Regions from separate parts of the Bradyrhizobium arachidis genome, predicted to be linked through region 2. Evidence: predicted binding sites of a transcription regulator. Region 2 holds the regulator's gene; the other holds the start of a gene.
What was found. The regulator PhoB, encoded in region 2, activates phosphate uptake and scavenging genes when phosphate is short. The targets are predictions, from matches to a motif close to TGTCATNNANCTGTCAT.
Positions count from the first base shown of each region.

Region 1: a site for PhoB is predicted at 4,799-4,815, ahead of WN72_RS21275 (DUF47 domain-containing protein). Genes of this name have one in related genera too.

Region 1 is NZ_CP030050.1:4,613,044-4,620,936, forward strand. It holds gene WN72_RS21250 (ABC transporter ATP-binding protein) at 1-717, shown strand, start outside; gene WN72_RS21255 (ABC transporter ATP-binding protein) at 710-1,456, shown strand; gene WN72_RS21260 (ABC transporter substrate-binding protein) at 1,570-2,793, shown strand; gene WN72_RS21265 (branched-chain amino acid ABC transporter permease) at 2,868-3,731, shown strand; gene WN72_RS21270 (branched-chain amino acid ABC transporter permease) at 3,733-4,701, shown strand; gene WN72_RS21275 (DUF47 domain-containing protein) at 4,856-5,500, shown strand; gene WN72_RS21280 (inorganic phosphate transporter) at 5,570-6,574, shown strand; gene sugE (quaternary ammonium compound efflux SMR transporter SugE) at 6,567-6,881, opposite strand; gene WN72_RS21290 (peptide chain release factor 3) at 7,039-7,893, shown strand, end outside.
Region 2 is NZ_CP030050.1:706,057-713,949, forward strand. It holds gene pstS (phosphate ABC transporter substrate-binding protein PstS) at 1-247, shown strand, start outside; gene pstC (phosphate ABC transporter permease subunit PstC) at 414-1,403, shown strand; gene pstA (phosphate ABC transporter permease PstA) at 1,405-2,250, shown strand; gene pstB (phosphate ABC transporter ATP-binding protein PstB) at 2,247-3,065, shown strand; gene phoU (phosphate signaling complex protein PhoU) at 3,077-3,793, shown strand; gene phoB (phosphate regulon transcriptional regulator PhoB) at 3,816-4,523, shown strand; gene WN72_RS03320 (GcrA family cell cycle regulator) at 4,628-5,140, opposite strand; gene WN72_RS03325 (aspartate aminotransferase family protein) at 5,595-6,797, shown strand; gene argF (ornithine carbamoyltransferase) at 6,797-7,720, shown strand.

The DNA.
Region 1 (7,893 bases), 3.9 Mb from region 2:
AAGGAGTTCGCGGGCTTCTTCGCCGTCCGCGATGTTGCGCTCAAAGTCCGCCGTGGGAGCATTCACGCGCTGATCGGCCCGAACGGTGCCGGCAAGACGACGTGCTTCAATCTTTTGACCAAGTTCCTGAAACCGTCTGCCGGGAAAATCCTGTACAAGGGCCAGGACATCACCGCGATGGCGCCGGCCGACGTGGCCCGCATGGGCCTCGTTCGTTCGTTCCAGATCTCGGCGGTATTTCCGCATCTCACCGCACTGGAGAACGTCCGAGTCGCGCTCCAGCGCCAGCACGGCTCCTCGTTCGATTTCTGGCGCTCGAAGTCCGTGCTCAACCGCTTCAACGACCGCGCCCGCGAGCTGTTGAACGATGTCGGCCTCAGCGAGTTTGCCAATACGCCCGCGGTCGAGATGCCCTATGGGCGCAAGCGCGCACTTGAGATCGCAACCACGCTCGCGCTCGACCCCGAGATGATGTTGCTGGACGAGCCGATGGCCGGCATGGGCCACGAGGACATCGACAAGATCGCGGCGCTGATCAAGCGCATCTCCGCGAAATACACCATCCTGATGGTCGAGCATAATTTGAGCGTCGTCGCCAACCTTTCCGACATCATCACCGTGCTGACGCGCGGGCAGGTACTGGCGCAGGGCCATTATGCCGAGCTCACCAAGGACGAGCGCGTCAAGGAAGCCTATCTGGGAGCCGGTCATGCCTGAGACTGCGATGGCCGAAGCTCCGGCAAAGGCCGCAACCGGCGGCAACATCCTCCAGGTCCGCAACCTCGAAGCCTGGTACGGCGAGTCCCACATCCTGCACGGGATCAACTTCGACGTGAATGCCGGCGAGGTGGTCACCCTGCTCGGGCGCAACGGCGCCGGCAAGACCACCACGCTGAAGTCGATCATGGGCATCATCGGCAAGCGCGCCGGCTCGATCAAATTCAACAACCAGGACATCATCCGCGCGACCTCCGACAAGATCGCCCGCATGGGCATCGCGTTCTGTCCGGAAGAGCGGGGGATATTCTCCAGCCTCGACGTGCGGGAGAATTTGTTGCTGCCGCCGGTGGTCCGCGCCGGCGGACTGCCGCTCGAGCAGATATTCGATCTGTTTCCGAACCTGAAGGAGCGGCTGAACAGCCAGGGCACCAAGCTGTCCGGCGGCGAGCAGCAGATGCTCGCGATCGCGCGCATCCTGCGCACCGGCGCGAGCTTCCTGATGCTGGACGAGCCGACGGAAGGTCTTGCGCCCGTCATCATCCAGCAGATCGGTCACACCATTGCGCGGCTCAAGAAGGAGGGGTTTACGATCCTCCTCGTCGAGCAAAACTTCCGCTTCGCCTCCACCGTCGCCGACCGCTACTACGTGGTCGAACACGGCAAGATCATTGACGGATTTTCCAATTCGGAGCTTGCCGCCAACATGGACAAGCTCCACACCTATCTCGGTGTCTAGAGCATGATCAGGATGGGGAGAGCCGCGTTAGCACAAAGTGTGTAGCGGTTTTCCGAAGAGATCGTGCTCAAACCGAAGAACGGCCAACGAGAAAAATTCAAAAGGAACGTTGCATGAAGACCAGGTCGATTGCGTCATTGCTGCTGACCACCGCGCTCACCTTCGCCGCAACAGGCGTCGCATTTGCGCAGGACAAGACCGTCAAGATCGGCGCGCTGTCCGATCAGTCGGGCCTCTATGCCGATCTCGGCGGTCCCGGCTCGACGCTCGCCGCGCAGATGGCCGTTGAAGATTCTGGTCTTGCGGCGAAGGGCTGGAAGATCGACATCATCTCCGGCGATCACCAGAACAAGCCCGACATCGGCACCGCGATCGCGCGGCAGTGGTTCGACGTCGACAAGGTCGACGTCATCGTCGACGTGCCGAATTCAGGCGTGGCGCTCGCCGTCAACAACGTCGTCAAGGAGAAGAACGGCGTCTACATCAACTCGGGTGCTGCGACCTCCGACCTCACCAACGCGCAGTGCTCGCCCAACACCGTGCACTGGACCTACGACACCTACATGCTGGCCCACACCACGGGCCAGGCGCTGGTGAAGGCCGGTGGCGACACCTGGTTCTTCCTGACCGCCGACTACGCGTTCGGCGCAGCGCTCGAGCGCGACACCACCGCCGTCATCACCGCCAACGGCGGCAAGGTCGTCGGCGGCGTCAAGCATCCGCTGAACACGCCGGACTTCTCGTCCTTCCTGCTCCAGGCCCAAGCCTCCAAGGCCAAGATCATCGGCCTTGCCAATGCCGGCGGCGACACCACCAACTCGATCAAGCAGGCGGCCGAATTCGGCATCGTCAAGGGCGGCCAGAAGCTCGCGGCGCTGCTGTTGTTCCTCACCGACGTCAAGGCGATCGGCCTCGAGACTGCGCAGGGCCTCAACTTCACCGAGACCTTCTATTGGGACATGGACGACAAGACCCGTGCCTTCTCCAAGCGGTTCGCCGACAAGATGAAGAACAACGCTCCGCCGACCATGGTGCAGGCGGGCGTCTATGCGGGCGTGCGCCACTACCTCAAGGCGCTGGAAGCGCTCGGCGGCAATTCGCATGACGGCGTCAAGGTCGTCGAGAAGATGAAGTCGATGCCGACCGAGGACGATCTGTTCGGCAAGGGCGAGATCCAGCCCAATGGCCGCACCATCCACAACGCCTATCTGTTCGAGGTGAAGAAGCCCTCCGAATCCAAGGGACCGTGGGACTTCTACAAGCTCGTCGGCACGGTGCCGGGCGACCAGGCCTTCACGCCGCTCTCCGAGAGCAAGTGCGCGCTGTTGAAGAAGTAAGATAACGGCCCGCAGGCCTTAATGGCCTGCGGGCGACTTTCAGGGGAACGCCGAAGGGACCGGGTGCGGGATCGATGCAGGCTCTTTACGCTCAGCTACTGGTGGGACTGATCAACGGCTCGTTCTACGCGCTGCTCAGTCTCGGGCTTGCCGTGATCTTCGGCATGCTCAACATCATCAATTTCGCCCATGGCGCGCTCTACATGATGGGCGCCTTCGTCGCCTACTTCCTGCTCAACCTCGGCGGCATCAATTACTGGTGGGCCTTGCTGCTGGCCCCCATCATCGTCGGCATCTTCGGCATGATCCTGGAACGGACCATGCTGCAATGGCTGACCGGGCTCGATCACCTCTACGGCCTGCTCCTGACCTTCGGCATCGCGCTGATCGTGCAGGGCGTGTTCCAGAACTATTTCGGCTCCTCCGGCCTGCCTTACGCCATTCCGGACCAGCTCAAGGGCGGCATGAATCTCGGCTTCATGTTCTTGCCCGTCTATCGCGGCTGGGTGGTCATCTTCTCGCTGGTGGTGTGTCTGGCCACCTGGTTCCTGATCGAGAAGACGCGGCTCGGCGCTTACCTGCGCGCCGCCACCGAGAATCCGACGCTGGTGCGCGCCTTCGGCATCAACGTGCCGCGCATGATCACGCTGACCTACGGTCTCGGCGTCGGCCTTGCCGCGCTCGCCGGCGTGCTTTCGGCGCCGATCAACCAGGTGCGGCCGCTGATGGGCGCCGACCTCATCATCGTGGTGTTCGCGGTGGTCGTGATCGGCGGCATGGGATCGATCATGGGCTCCATCATCACGGGCTTCGCGCTCGGTGTGATCGAGGGCCTGACCAAATATTTCTACCCCGAGGCCTCCAACACCGTCGTGTTCGTGCTGATGGTGCTGGTGCTCTTGGTGAAGCCAACGGGATTGACGGGAAGGGCGGCCTGAGATGACAGCCTTGACGGACGACACGCTTTCGGTAACCCCGCGCGCGGTGCGCGACGAGATGATCGTCTTCGTGGTGATGGCGCTGCTGCTGGCGTCGGTGCCCTTCACAGGGGTCTATCCGTTCTTCGTGATGCAGGCGCTGTGCTTCGCGCTGCTGGCCTGCGCCTTCAACCTGCTGATCGGCTACGGCGGACTGCTGTCGTTCGGACACGCGATGTTTCTGGGCACGGCCGGGTATTGCAGCGCGCATGCACTGAAGGTGTGGGCGCTGCCGCCGGAGCTCGGCATCCTCGTCGGTATCGCGGCGGCGTTCGGGCTCTCGATCATTACCGGATACATCTCGATCCGCCGCCAGGGCATCTACTTCTCGATGATCACGCTGGCGCTGTCGCAGCTCTTGTACTTCATCTATCTCCAGGCGCCGTTCACCCATGGTGAGGACGGCATCCAGGGCATTCCGCAGGGACGCATGTTCGGCGTGCTCGATCTGTCGAAGCCGACGGTGCTCTATTACGTTGTGCTGGTCGGCTTCCTCGCCGGCTTCCTGCTGATCTACCGCATCATCAACTCGCCATTCGGCGAGGTGCTGAAGTCGATCCGCGAGAACGAGCCGCGCGCGATCTCGCTCGGCTATCGCACCGACCAGTACAAGTTCCTGGCGTTCGTGCTGTCCGGGACGCTGGCGGGCTTTGCCGGATCGCTGAAGGTGTTCGTGGCCCAGAACGCCTCGCTCACGGACGTGCACTGGTCGATGTCGGGCGAAGTCGTGCTGATGACGCTGGTCGGCGGTCTCGGCACCATCTTCGGCCCGGTGGTTGGTGCCTTCGCGATCATCGCCATGCAGCAATACCTGGCGGGCTTCGGCCAGTGGGTGACAGTGATTCAGGGCTCGATCTTCGTGATCTGCGTGCTCACCTTCCGCCGCGGCGTCATTGGCGAAATCGCCCATTACTTCCGGCGCTCGCTCTAAATCATTGATATCGCATCAATTTCATTGGTACGCTAAAGCGGTGGATGATCCGGCGCCGCGGGCGTGAGAAGACACGCGCGCGGCGTCGAAATGGTCTATGACAGTTTTGTGACGGCTCGTTCGGGCCGGGCCATTTCGAGCCGGTAGCGACCCCATGATGCGTTGGTTTCGCGCTCTGCTTCCCAGGGAAGAGCGCTTTTTCGAACTGTTCGACCGCCATGCCCAGACTGTGATTCAGGGCGCGTTTGCGCTCCAGGGCGTGCTCAATGGCGGCGAGGAGACGCCGGTCTATTGCCAGCGGGTCAGCCAGTTCGAGAACGAGGCCGACAACGTTACCCGCGAGGTGCTGACGGCGGTGCGACGCACGTTCATCACGCCGTTCGATCGCGGCGACATCAAGAACCTCATCACCTCGATGGACGACGCCATCGACCAGATGCAGCAGACCGCAAAGGCGGTGATGCTGTTTGAGGTCCGCGCCTTCGAGCCGCCGATGCGCGAGATCGGCGGGCTTCTGATCGAATGCGCCAATCTGGTCGGACGCGCACTGCCGCTGTTGCAATCGATCGGGCCGAACGTCGCGATGCTGACCGCCATCACGGAGGAGCTGACGAAGCTCGAGGGGCGCGTCGATGACCTCCACGACATCGGGCTGAAGGAATTGTTCCTCAAGCATCGCGATGGCAGCGCGATGGATTTCATCGTCGGCGTCGAGATCTACGACCACCTCGAAAAGGTGGCCGATCGCTTCGACGACGTCGCGAACGAGATCAACAGCATCGTCATCGAGCAGGTCTAGCGCATGATCCGGAAAAGTGTGCAGCGGTTTTCCGCTCAGATCATGCGCGAAGAGTAAGGCAGGGCCGCCGTGGATGCCGCGTTGGGTCTTCCCGTCCTGGTCGGACTGATCGCCGTCGCACTGCTGTTCGATTTCCTGAACGGCCTGCACGACGCCGCCAATTCGATCGCGACCATCGTGTCGACCCGCGTGCTGCGGCCGCAGTTCGCCGTGCTCTGGGCCGCCTTCTTCAATTTCATCGCCTTCATGGTGTTTGGCCTGCATGTCGCCCAGACCATCGGCACCGGCATCATCGATCCCTCGATCGTCGATGCCCAGGTGATCTTCGCGGCTCTCATCGGCGCCATCGTCTGGAACCTCGTGACCTGGGCGCTCGGCATCCCGTCCTCCTCGTCGCATGCGCTGATCGGCGGCCTCGTCGGGGGCGGCATGGCCAAGGCGGGGATTTCGGCGGCGGTGTGGAGCGGTCTCTCCAAGACGGTGCTGGCGATCGTGCTGTCGCCGTTGGTCGGCTTCGTTCTCGCGATGTTGTTGGTTGCGATCGTGTCCTGGCTCTCGGTGCGCTCGACGCCGTTCGCGGTCGATCGCGCCTTCCGCATCCTGCAATTCGCCTCCGCCTCGCTCTATTCGCTCGGCCATGGCGGCAACGACGCGCAGAAGACCATGGGCATCATTGCCGTACTGCTCTATTCGCAGGGCCATCTCGGCACCGAATTCTCGGTGCCGTTCTGGGTGGTGCTGTCGTGCCAGGCGGCGATGGCGCTGGGCACGCTGATGGGTGGCTGGCGCATCGTCCGCACCATGGGGCTGCGCATCACCAAGCTGACGCCGATGCAGGGGTTTTGCGCGGAGACCGGGGGCGCCGCGACCCTGTTCATGGCGACCTTCCTCGGCGTTCCCGTCTCGACCACCCACACCATCACCGGCGCCATCGTCGGCGTCGGCGCGGCCCGCCGCGTCTCTGCGGTGCGCTGGAACGTGGCGAGCTCGATCGTCTATGCCTGGGTGATCACGATCCCGGCCTCCGCGATCGTCGCTGCGCTGAGCTGGTGGGCGGTCCAGCTCTTCAGGTGACGAGCTTCAGCCCGACGATGCCGGCAACGATCAGCCCGATGCTGGCGAGGCGGAAGGCGGTGGCGGGCTCGCCAAACAGGAACATGCCGAGCGTGGCGGTGCCGACCGCGCCGATCCCGGTCCAGACCGCATAGGCGGTGCCGACGGGCAGCGATTTGAGGGCAAGTCCCAGCAGGATGACGCTGCCGGCCATCGCCGCGAGCGTGACGACGGAGGGAACAAGCCTGGTGAAACCCTCGGTGTATTTCAGCCCGATCGCCCACGTGATCTCGAGAAGACCGGCGACGAACAGGATGCTCCAGGCCATGACGACCCTCCATTCAAGGCAGGGTCGTCCCCGCTGGCGATTGATTGTGAAAAGGAGGGCCGTCCCTCCCAAATGGCGATATGGGGCTGGCCGAAGAGCTCCGCAATCACCAAATCAGGCTTGATCAGGCCCATTTTCCCTGCCAAACGCTCCCGCCATGTCCGACATCGCCACCACCTCAGCCGAATCGCCGGCCCGTTCCCCGCTTGCCGCTGAAGTGGCGCGACGACGGACCTTTGCGATCATCTCCCACCCTGACGCCGGCAAGACCACGCTGACCGAAAAGCTCCTTCTGTTCGGCGGCGCCATCAACCTCGCCGGCCAGGTCAAGGCCAAGGGCGAGCGTCGCAACACGCGCTCGGACTGGATGAAGATCGAGCGCGAGCGCGGCATCTCGGTCGTGACCTCGGTCATGACCTTCGAGTTCGAGGGCCTCGTGTTCAACCTGTTGGACACGCCGGGCCACGAGGACTTTTCGGAAGACACCTATCGCACGCTCACCGCGGTCGATTCCGCCGTCATGGTGATCGACGCTGCCAAGGGTATCGAGGCGCGCACGCGCAAGCTGTTCGAGGTGTGCCGGTTGCGCGACATCCCGATCATCACCTTCATCAACAAGATGGACCGCGAGAGCCGCGACGTGTTCGAGCTGCTCGACGAGATCGAGAAGACGCTGGCGCTCGACACCACGCCGATGACCTGGCCGGTCGGCCGCGGCCGCGACTTCCTTGGCACCTACGACGTCATCAATGGCGGCGTCCGCCTGCTCGAAGGCGGCGGCGCCAAGACTGGCGCGGCGCAGCAGATCGAGATCGCCGAACTCGCCAAGCTCAACGCCAATCTCGACGCCTCCGCGGTGAAGGACGAGCTCGAGCTCGTCACGGAAGCCTCAAAGCCGTTCGAGCTGGAAGCGTTCCGCGAGGGCCATCTGACGCCGGTCTATTTCGGCAGCGCGCTGCGCAATTTCGGCGTCGGCGACCTCCTGGAAGGACTCGGCAAGTTCGCGCCCGAG
Region 2 (7,893 bases):
GGCTCCCGGCTACTACGTCATCCTGACCGACCAGCCCGGCGACAAGTCCTGGCCGATCACCGCGGCGACCTTCATCCTGATGCACAAGGAGCCGGCTGATAAGGTGGCGTCGAAGGAAGCCATCAAGTTCTTCACCTGGGCGTTCAAGAACGGCGCCAAGGCGGCCGAGGAGCTCGACTATATCCCGATGCCCGAGAGCGTCGTGAAGCTGATCGAGAAGACCTGGTCGGCCGACATCAAGAGCTAAGCTCTCCTGTTCCGGAAGGCGGCGCGGCTGCGAAAGCCGCGCCGCTGGTCCGGAGCTCTCGCGAACGATCGTTCTCCGGGCCGGTGCCGCAATGGCGAACCATCCGGGGCACGCGACAGCAACTTAAAAAAACGTATAGTCAGTACAGGGGATCGGCGTGGCAGAGATGGCTGTCGAGAGCAATGTAGTAGATGCCGCCGGACCGTATGATCGCGCCAAGGCATTGAGCGCGTTCAAGCTCGGTGACCTCACCTTCTACTGGATCACGCGCCTCAGCGCGATCTCCGTGCTGCTGATCCTCGGCGGCATCATTGTTTCGCTGATCGTCGGTGCCTTCCCGGCGATGAAGGAATACGGCCTCTCGTTCCTGTGGACGCAGCGCTGGGCGCCGTCGGCAGATCCCCCCGTGCTCGGCGCGCTCGGCCCGATCTACGGCACGCTCGTCACCTCGTTCATCGCGATGCTGATCGCCATTCCGGTTGGACTTGGCATCGCCATCTTCCTCACCGAGCTCTGCCCGCAATGGGCGCGCCGCCCGATCGGCATGGCGATCGAGCTGCTCGCCGGCATCCCCTCGATCATCTACGGCATGTGGGGCTTCTTCGTGCTGGGCCCGTTCCTGGCCAACACCTTCCAGCCGTTCATGATCAAGATCTTCGACGGCATCCCCGTGCTTGGCGCGATCTTCGCAGGTCCCCCGTCCTATCTCAGCCTGTTCAACGCCTCGCTGATCCTCGCCATCATGGTGCTGCCCTTCATCACCTCGATCTCGGTCGACGTGTTCAAGACGGTGCCGCCGGTGCTCAAGGAAGCCGCCTACGGCGTCGGCTGCACCACCTGGGAAGTCGTCCGCAGCGTCGTGATCCCCTACACCCGCGTCGGCGTCATCGGCGGCGTCATGCTGGCGCTCGGCCGCGCGCTCGGCGAGACCATGGCGGTGACCTTCATCATCGGCAACTCGTTCCGCATCTCCTCGTCGATCTTCGCCCCGGGCACCACGATCTCGGCGGCGATCGCGTCCGAGTTCGCCGAAAGCGACGGCCTGCACCAGTCCGGCCTGATCCTGCTCGGCCTCCTGCTGTTCGTGCTGACATTCTTCGTGCTCGCAGCCGCGCGCCTGATGCTGCTGCGTCTCGAAAAGAAGGCGGGGAAGTAACATGAACCCGATTTACGCACGCCGCCGCCGCATGGACATCGTCATCCGCGCGCTCTGCCTCGCCGCCGCCGCCTTCGGCGTCACCTGGCTCGCGCTGATCCTGCTGACGCTGTTCTACAACGGCCTGACCGGGCTCAACCTCCAGGTCTTCACCGAAAACACCCCGCCGCCCGGCTCGACCGAGGGCGGCCTACTCAACGCCATCGTCGGCTCGGTGATCATGACCGTGCTCGGCGTCGGCATCGGCGCGCCGCTCGGCATGTTCGCCGGTACCTATCTCGCCGAGTACGGCCGCAACGACAAGCTGACCTCGGTGATCCGCTTCATCAACGACATCCTGCTGTCGGCGCCCTCGATCATCATCGGCCTGTTCATCTACGGCGCTGTGGTGGTGCCGATGCGCGGCTTCTCGGCGATCGCCGGCTGCCTCGCGCTCGCCGTGATCGTCATTCCGGTGGTGCTGCGCACGACTGAGGACATGCTGCTGCTGGTGCCGAACGCATTGCGCGAGGCGGCCTCCGCGCTCGGCCTGCCGCGTTCGCTGGTGATCAAGCGCATCGCCTATCGCGCCGCGCGCTCGGGCCTCATCACCGGCGTGATGCTGGCCACCGCCCGCGTCGCCGGCGAGACCGCGCCGCTGCTCTTCACCGCGCTGTCGAACCAGTTCTTCAGCCTGAGCCTGAACAAGACGATGGCCAACCTGCCGGTGACCATCAACAACTTCGTGCAGAGCCCCTACGCCTACTGGAAGCAGCTCGCCTGGAGCGGCGCCCTGCTGATCACGTTGACCGTGCTTGCCCTGAACATTGGCGCGCGCATCCTGAGCGCCGAGAGGACCGCAAAATGAGCGATATGTCAGTTACCGTCAGTACGCCCGTTCAGCACGGCTCGCAGCCGCTACCCGATGCCCCGGCCAAGGTGACGGTGCGCAACCTCAACTTCTATTACGGCGAGCATCACGCGCTGAAGAACATCAACCTGACGCTCGGCACCAACCGCGTCACGGCGTTCATCGGCCCGTCGGGCTGCGGCAAGTCGACCCTGCTGCGCATCTTCAACCGGATGTACGACCTCTATCCGGGCCAGCGCGTCACCGGTCAGTTGATGCTCGACCAGACCAACATCCTCGACCCCAAGCTGGACCTCAACCTGCTGCGCGCCCGCGTTGGCATGGTGTTCCAGAAGCCGACGCCGTTCCCGATGACGATCTACGAGAACATCGCGTTCGGCATCCGCCTCTACGAGAAGATATCGAAGTCCGAGATGGACGACCGCGTCGAGAAGGCGCTGCGCGGTGGCGCCCTCTGGAACGAGGTCAAGGACAAGCTCAACGCGTCCGGCCTGTCGCTCTCGGGCGGCCAGCAGCAGCGCCTCTGCATCGCCCGCACCGTCGCGGTGCGGCCCGAGGTGATCCTGTTCGACGAGCCCTGCTCGGCACTGGACCCGATCTCGACCGCCAAGGTCGAGGAGTTGATCCAGGAGCTGTCCGAGAACTACACCATCGCGATCGTCACCCACAATATGCAGCAGGCGGCCCGCGTCTCTGACAAGACCGCCTTCATGTATCTTGGCGAGCTGATCGAGTTCGACGACACCAGCAAGATCTTCACGTCGCCGAGCGATCGGCGGACGCAGGATTACATCACCGGCCGGTTCGGCTGAGGAGACGGGATATGGGTTCTGAACATACCGCAAAGGCCTTCGACACCGACCTCCAGGAGCTCACGCGCCTGGTCGCCGAGATGGGCGGCCTCGCTGAGCGCATGATAGTCGATTCCGTCGACGCGCTGATCCGCCGCGACGTCGCGCTCGGCCAGCGCGTGGTCGCGACCGACGCCGAGATCGACGCGCTCCAGAAGAAGATCGAGGAGCGCGCCGTTCTCACCATCGCCCGTCGCCAGCCGATGGCGGTGGACCTGCGCGAAATCGTCGGCGCGATGCGCGTCGCGACCGATCTCGAGCGCATCGGCGACCTCGCCAAGAACATGGGCAAGCGCGTCGCGGCGCTGGAGACGGACTTCCATCCGCTCAAGCTGTTCCGCGGCCTCGAGCACATGACCGACCTCGTGCAGCAGCAGGTCAAGTCGGTGCTGGACGCCTACGCCGCGCACGACCTGCCGGCGGCGATGGCGGTGTGGAAGGGCGACGAGGAAGTCGACGCCATCTGCACCTCGCTGTTCCGCGAGCTCCTCACCTACATGATGGAGGATCCGCGCAACATCTCGTTCTGCATCCACCTGATGTTCTGCGCCAAGAACATCGAGCGCATCGGTGACCATGCCACCAACATCGCCGAGACCGTGTTCTACATGATCGAGGGCCAGGCGATCACCGACAAGCGGCCGAAGGGTGACATGACGACCTTTGCCACAACGGTCCCGAATAGCTGAAGAGTCAAGGAGCGACGACACCATGGGCGCACGCATTATGGTGGTTGAAGACGAGGAAGCTCTCACCGAGCTGCTTCGCTACAACCTCGAAGGCGACGGCTATGACGTCGAGACGGTGATGCGCGGCGACGACGCCGACACCCGTCTCAAAGAACACATCCCCGACCTGATCGTGCTCGACTGGATGCTGCCGGGCCTCTCCGGCATCGAGCTGTGCCGGCGGCTGCGCACCCGCCCGGAGACCAAGCAGCTGCCGATCATCATGCTCACCGCGCGCGGCGAGGAGAGCGAGCGGGTGCGGGGGCTTGCGACTGGCGCCGACGATTACATCGTCAAGCCGTTCTCGGTGCCGGAGCTGCTGGCGCGCGTGAAGGGCCTGCTCAGGCGCGCAAGCCCGGAGCGGCTCGCCACCGTGCTCGCCTATGGCGACATCGAGCTCGACCGCGACAAGCGCCGCGTCGCGCGCTCGGGCCGGCCGATCGATCTCGGCCCGACCGAATATCGCCTGCTGGAGTTCTTCCTCGAGCATCCGGGCCGCGTGTTCTCGCGCGAGCAGCTGCTCGACAGCGTCTGGGGCCGTGACATCTACATCGACGAACGCACCGTCGACGTGCATATCGGCCGCCTGCGCAAGCTGCTCAATCTCGGTCGTGAGCAGGACCCGATCCGCACTGTCCGCGGCGCCGGCTACGCGCTCGACGACCGCTTTGCGAAGGCGGAGCAGACGTAAGAACGATTGCAAGCGAGCAAAATAAAAGCGCGCCAAGTGGCGCGCTTTTTTATGTCACGGGTCGTCCCGGCCGCGTGCCGGGACGATGTCGTTTGAAGCAGCGTTCAGCGCGTGCCGGGCTTTGCCGGCGCACGGCGACGATCCGCCGCCGGCTGGTAGGCGACGCGCGAGTGCTGCGCGCAATAGGGCAGGCCGGAAAGCGCCTTGCCGCCGCAGAAGAAGAAATCCGGACTCGAGGGATCGCCGACCGGCCAGTGGCAGGTCGCCTCGTTCAGCTCCAGCAGCGACAGCCGCTGGCTCATCGGCACCACGTTATCGTAGGTGACCGGCTCGGCCTCCACCTCGACCTCGAAGGCCTGCGCCAGTGCGGTGTTGCCGCGCGAGATCGGACGGCTCACGCGCATCATGTGCTGCGCGGGGCGGGCCTTGCGCGGCCGGGGCGCTGCCGATGAGGGGCTCTTGGCGCGGCCGGACAGGCCGAGCCTGTGCACTTTGCCGATCACGGCATTGCGGGTCACATTGCCGAGCTCGGCCGCGATCTGGCTGGCCGAAAGTCCGGCCTCCCAGAGCTTCTTCAGCTGCTCGACGCGATCATCGGACCAGGTCAAAACCGTCATTGCACCCTTTCCCTCGCTGCCGGCCAGCCATCCTGGGGCCTCACAGCGAATGCCTAAGCCTTGAAAAACCCGTGCCGCCAGAATCCCTTAAGGCTCGCCGGGCACGCAGGATGCGCCCGAACGTTTACGCCGGTACATGAGGACTCTTGGGATCAGAACTGCTGCACGAGATGTCGTATCTGACAGTCCAAACGCTACAATATGGCGTGACTCGCGCGCAAGAGTCCGCCGACTCGCTTCCACATGTTCCGTGGTGAAAATCCCGCAAAATCGGCACCGCAAGACTACGGATTCAGCGTTTCCCGGGGCTTTCGGGCGGCATTGACACCCGTCTCACCAGGCATAAGATAGTCGCACGTGCCGCCCTTAAAAGGCGGCACGTTTCGTTTTCCGGGCCGGTTAATGGTGCGTTGCGCAATGCACTCAAGCCGTCCGCAACATCCAAGTGATCGTCATGACCAACAGCGCCGCGCCGCATTTGCTCCCCGTTTTCGCCAGGGCCGACCTCGGTTTCGAGCGCGGCGAAGGCTGCTGGCTGATCGCGACCAATGGCGAGCGCTATCTCGACTTCACTTCGGGCGTCGCGGTGAACGCGCTCGGCCATGCCCATCCCGCGCTGGTCAAGGCGTTGCAGGAGCAGGCGACGAAGCTGTGGCACATGTCGAACCTGTTCCAGAGCCCCGACGGCGAGAAGCTCGCCGCGCGCCTGTGCAGCGAGAGCTTTGCGGACTTCGTGTTCTTCTGCAATTCGGGCGCCGAAGCGCTGGAGGGCGTGATCAAGCTGGTCCGCCATCATCACTTCTCCAAGGGGCATCCGGAGCGCTACCGCATCATCACCTTCGAAGGCGCCTTCCACGGCCGCACGCTGGCAACACTGGCTGCAACGGGATCTGCAAAATATCTCGAAGGTTTCGGTCCGCCGATGGACGGCTTCGACCAGGTGCCGCATGGCGACATCGAGGCCGTGAAGAAGGCGATCGGCCCGCAGACCGCCGGCATCCTGATCGAGCCGATCCAGGGTGAGGGCGGCGTGCGTTCGTCGCCGCCCGCCTTCCTCAAGGCGTTGCGCCAGCTCTGCAACGAGAAGGGCCTGCTGCTCGCGTTTGACGAGGTGCAGACCGGCATGGGCCGCACCGGCGATCTGTTCGCGCATCGGCGCACCGGCGTGACGCCTGACGTGATGTCGCTGGCGAAAGCGCTCGGCGGCGGCTTCCCGATCGGCGCGGTGCTGGCGACCGCAGAGGCGGCCTCCGGCATGGGGCCCGGCTCGCACGGTTCGACCTTCGGCGGCAATCCGCTCGCGATCTCGGCTGCGAACGCCGTTCTCGACGTCATGCTCAAGCCCGGCTTCTTCGATCACGTGCAGAAGATGTCGCTGCTGCTCAAGCAGAAGCTCGCCTCCGTGATCGACCGTCATCCCGACGTCGTCAGCGAAGTGCGCGGCGAGGGGCTCCTGATCGGCATCAAGGCCGTGGTGCCCTCCGGCGATCTGGTCGCGGCGCTGCGCAACGAAAAATTGCTCACGGTCGGCGCCGGCGACAATGTCGTGCGTTTCCTGCCGCCTCTCATCGTCACCGAAACCGAGATCGAGGATAGCGTCGCGCGGCTCGAGCGCGCCTGCACGGCCCTTGCCGGCAACAAGCGGGCGGCAAGCTGATGAGCAGTTCACCCAAGCATTTCCTCGACATCAACGAGCTGCCGCTGACGGAGCTCAAGCGCATGCTCGCCGCATCCTCCGCGATGAAGGCGAAGCAGAAGGCGCACCAGCCGGTGAAGCCGCTCGAAGGCAAGACGCTGGCGATGATCTTCGAGCGTCCCTCGACCCGCACCCGCGTGTCGTTCGACGTCGCCATGCGCCAGCTCGGCGGCGAGCCGATCATGCTCACCGGCGCCGAGATGCAGCTCGGCCGCGGCGAGACCATCGCCGACACCGCGCGCGTGCTGTCGCGCTATGTCGATGCCATCATGATCCGCATCCTCAACCACGAGGCGCTGCTGGAGCTTGCGCAACATGCGACCGTGCCCGTGATCAACGGCCTGACCCGGCGCTCGCATCCCTGCCAGGTGATGGCCGATCTCATGACCTATGAGGAGCATCGCGGCCCGATCGAGGGCCGGACGGTGGCCTGGACCGGTGACGACAACAACGTTCTCGCTTCTTGGGCGCACGCCGCCGAGCGCTTCAAGTTCAAGCTCAATGTCGCAACGCCGCCGGAGCTCGCGCCGAAGAAGGTGATGCGCGACTGGATCAAGGCGACGAACGCGCCGATCGTGCTCGGCACCGATCCGGAGGCCGCCGTAAAGGGCGCCGATTGCGTTGTCACCGACACCTGGGTGTCGATGGGCGACAAGGAAGGCGAGCACCGTCACAACGTACTCAAGCCTTACCAGGTCAATGCCAAGCTGATGTCGCTGGCCAAGCCCGACGCGCTGTTCATGCACTGCCTGCCGGCTCATCGCGGCGAGGAGGTCACGGATGAGGTGATCGACGGCCCGCAATCGGTCGTGTTCGACGAGGCGGAAAACCGCCTGCATGCGCAGAAGGGCATTCTGGCCTGGTGCTTCGACGCGGTGAAGTAGGCGCGTTGGAATTCGCCGCGGCCGCCTCATACACTATCGTCGTCCCTGCGAACGCAGGGACCCATACCGCGGTCACTCTCTTGTGGCAGGCTGGCAGAGGCTAGAGGCTGACAGTCTTCGTCAAACCCAGGCCTGTGGTTATGGGTCCCGGGTTCGCGCTTTGCGCGCCCCGG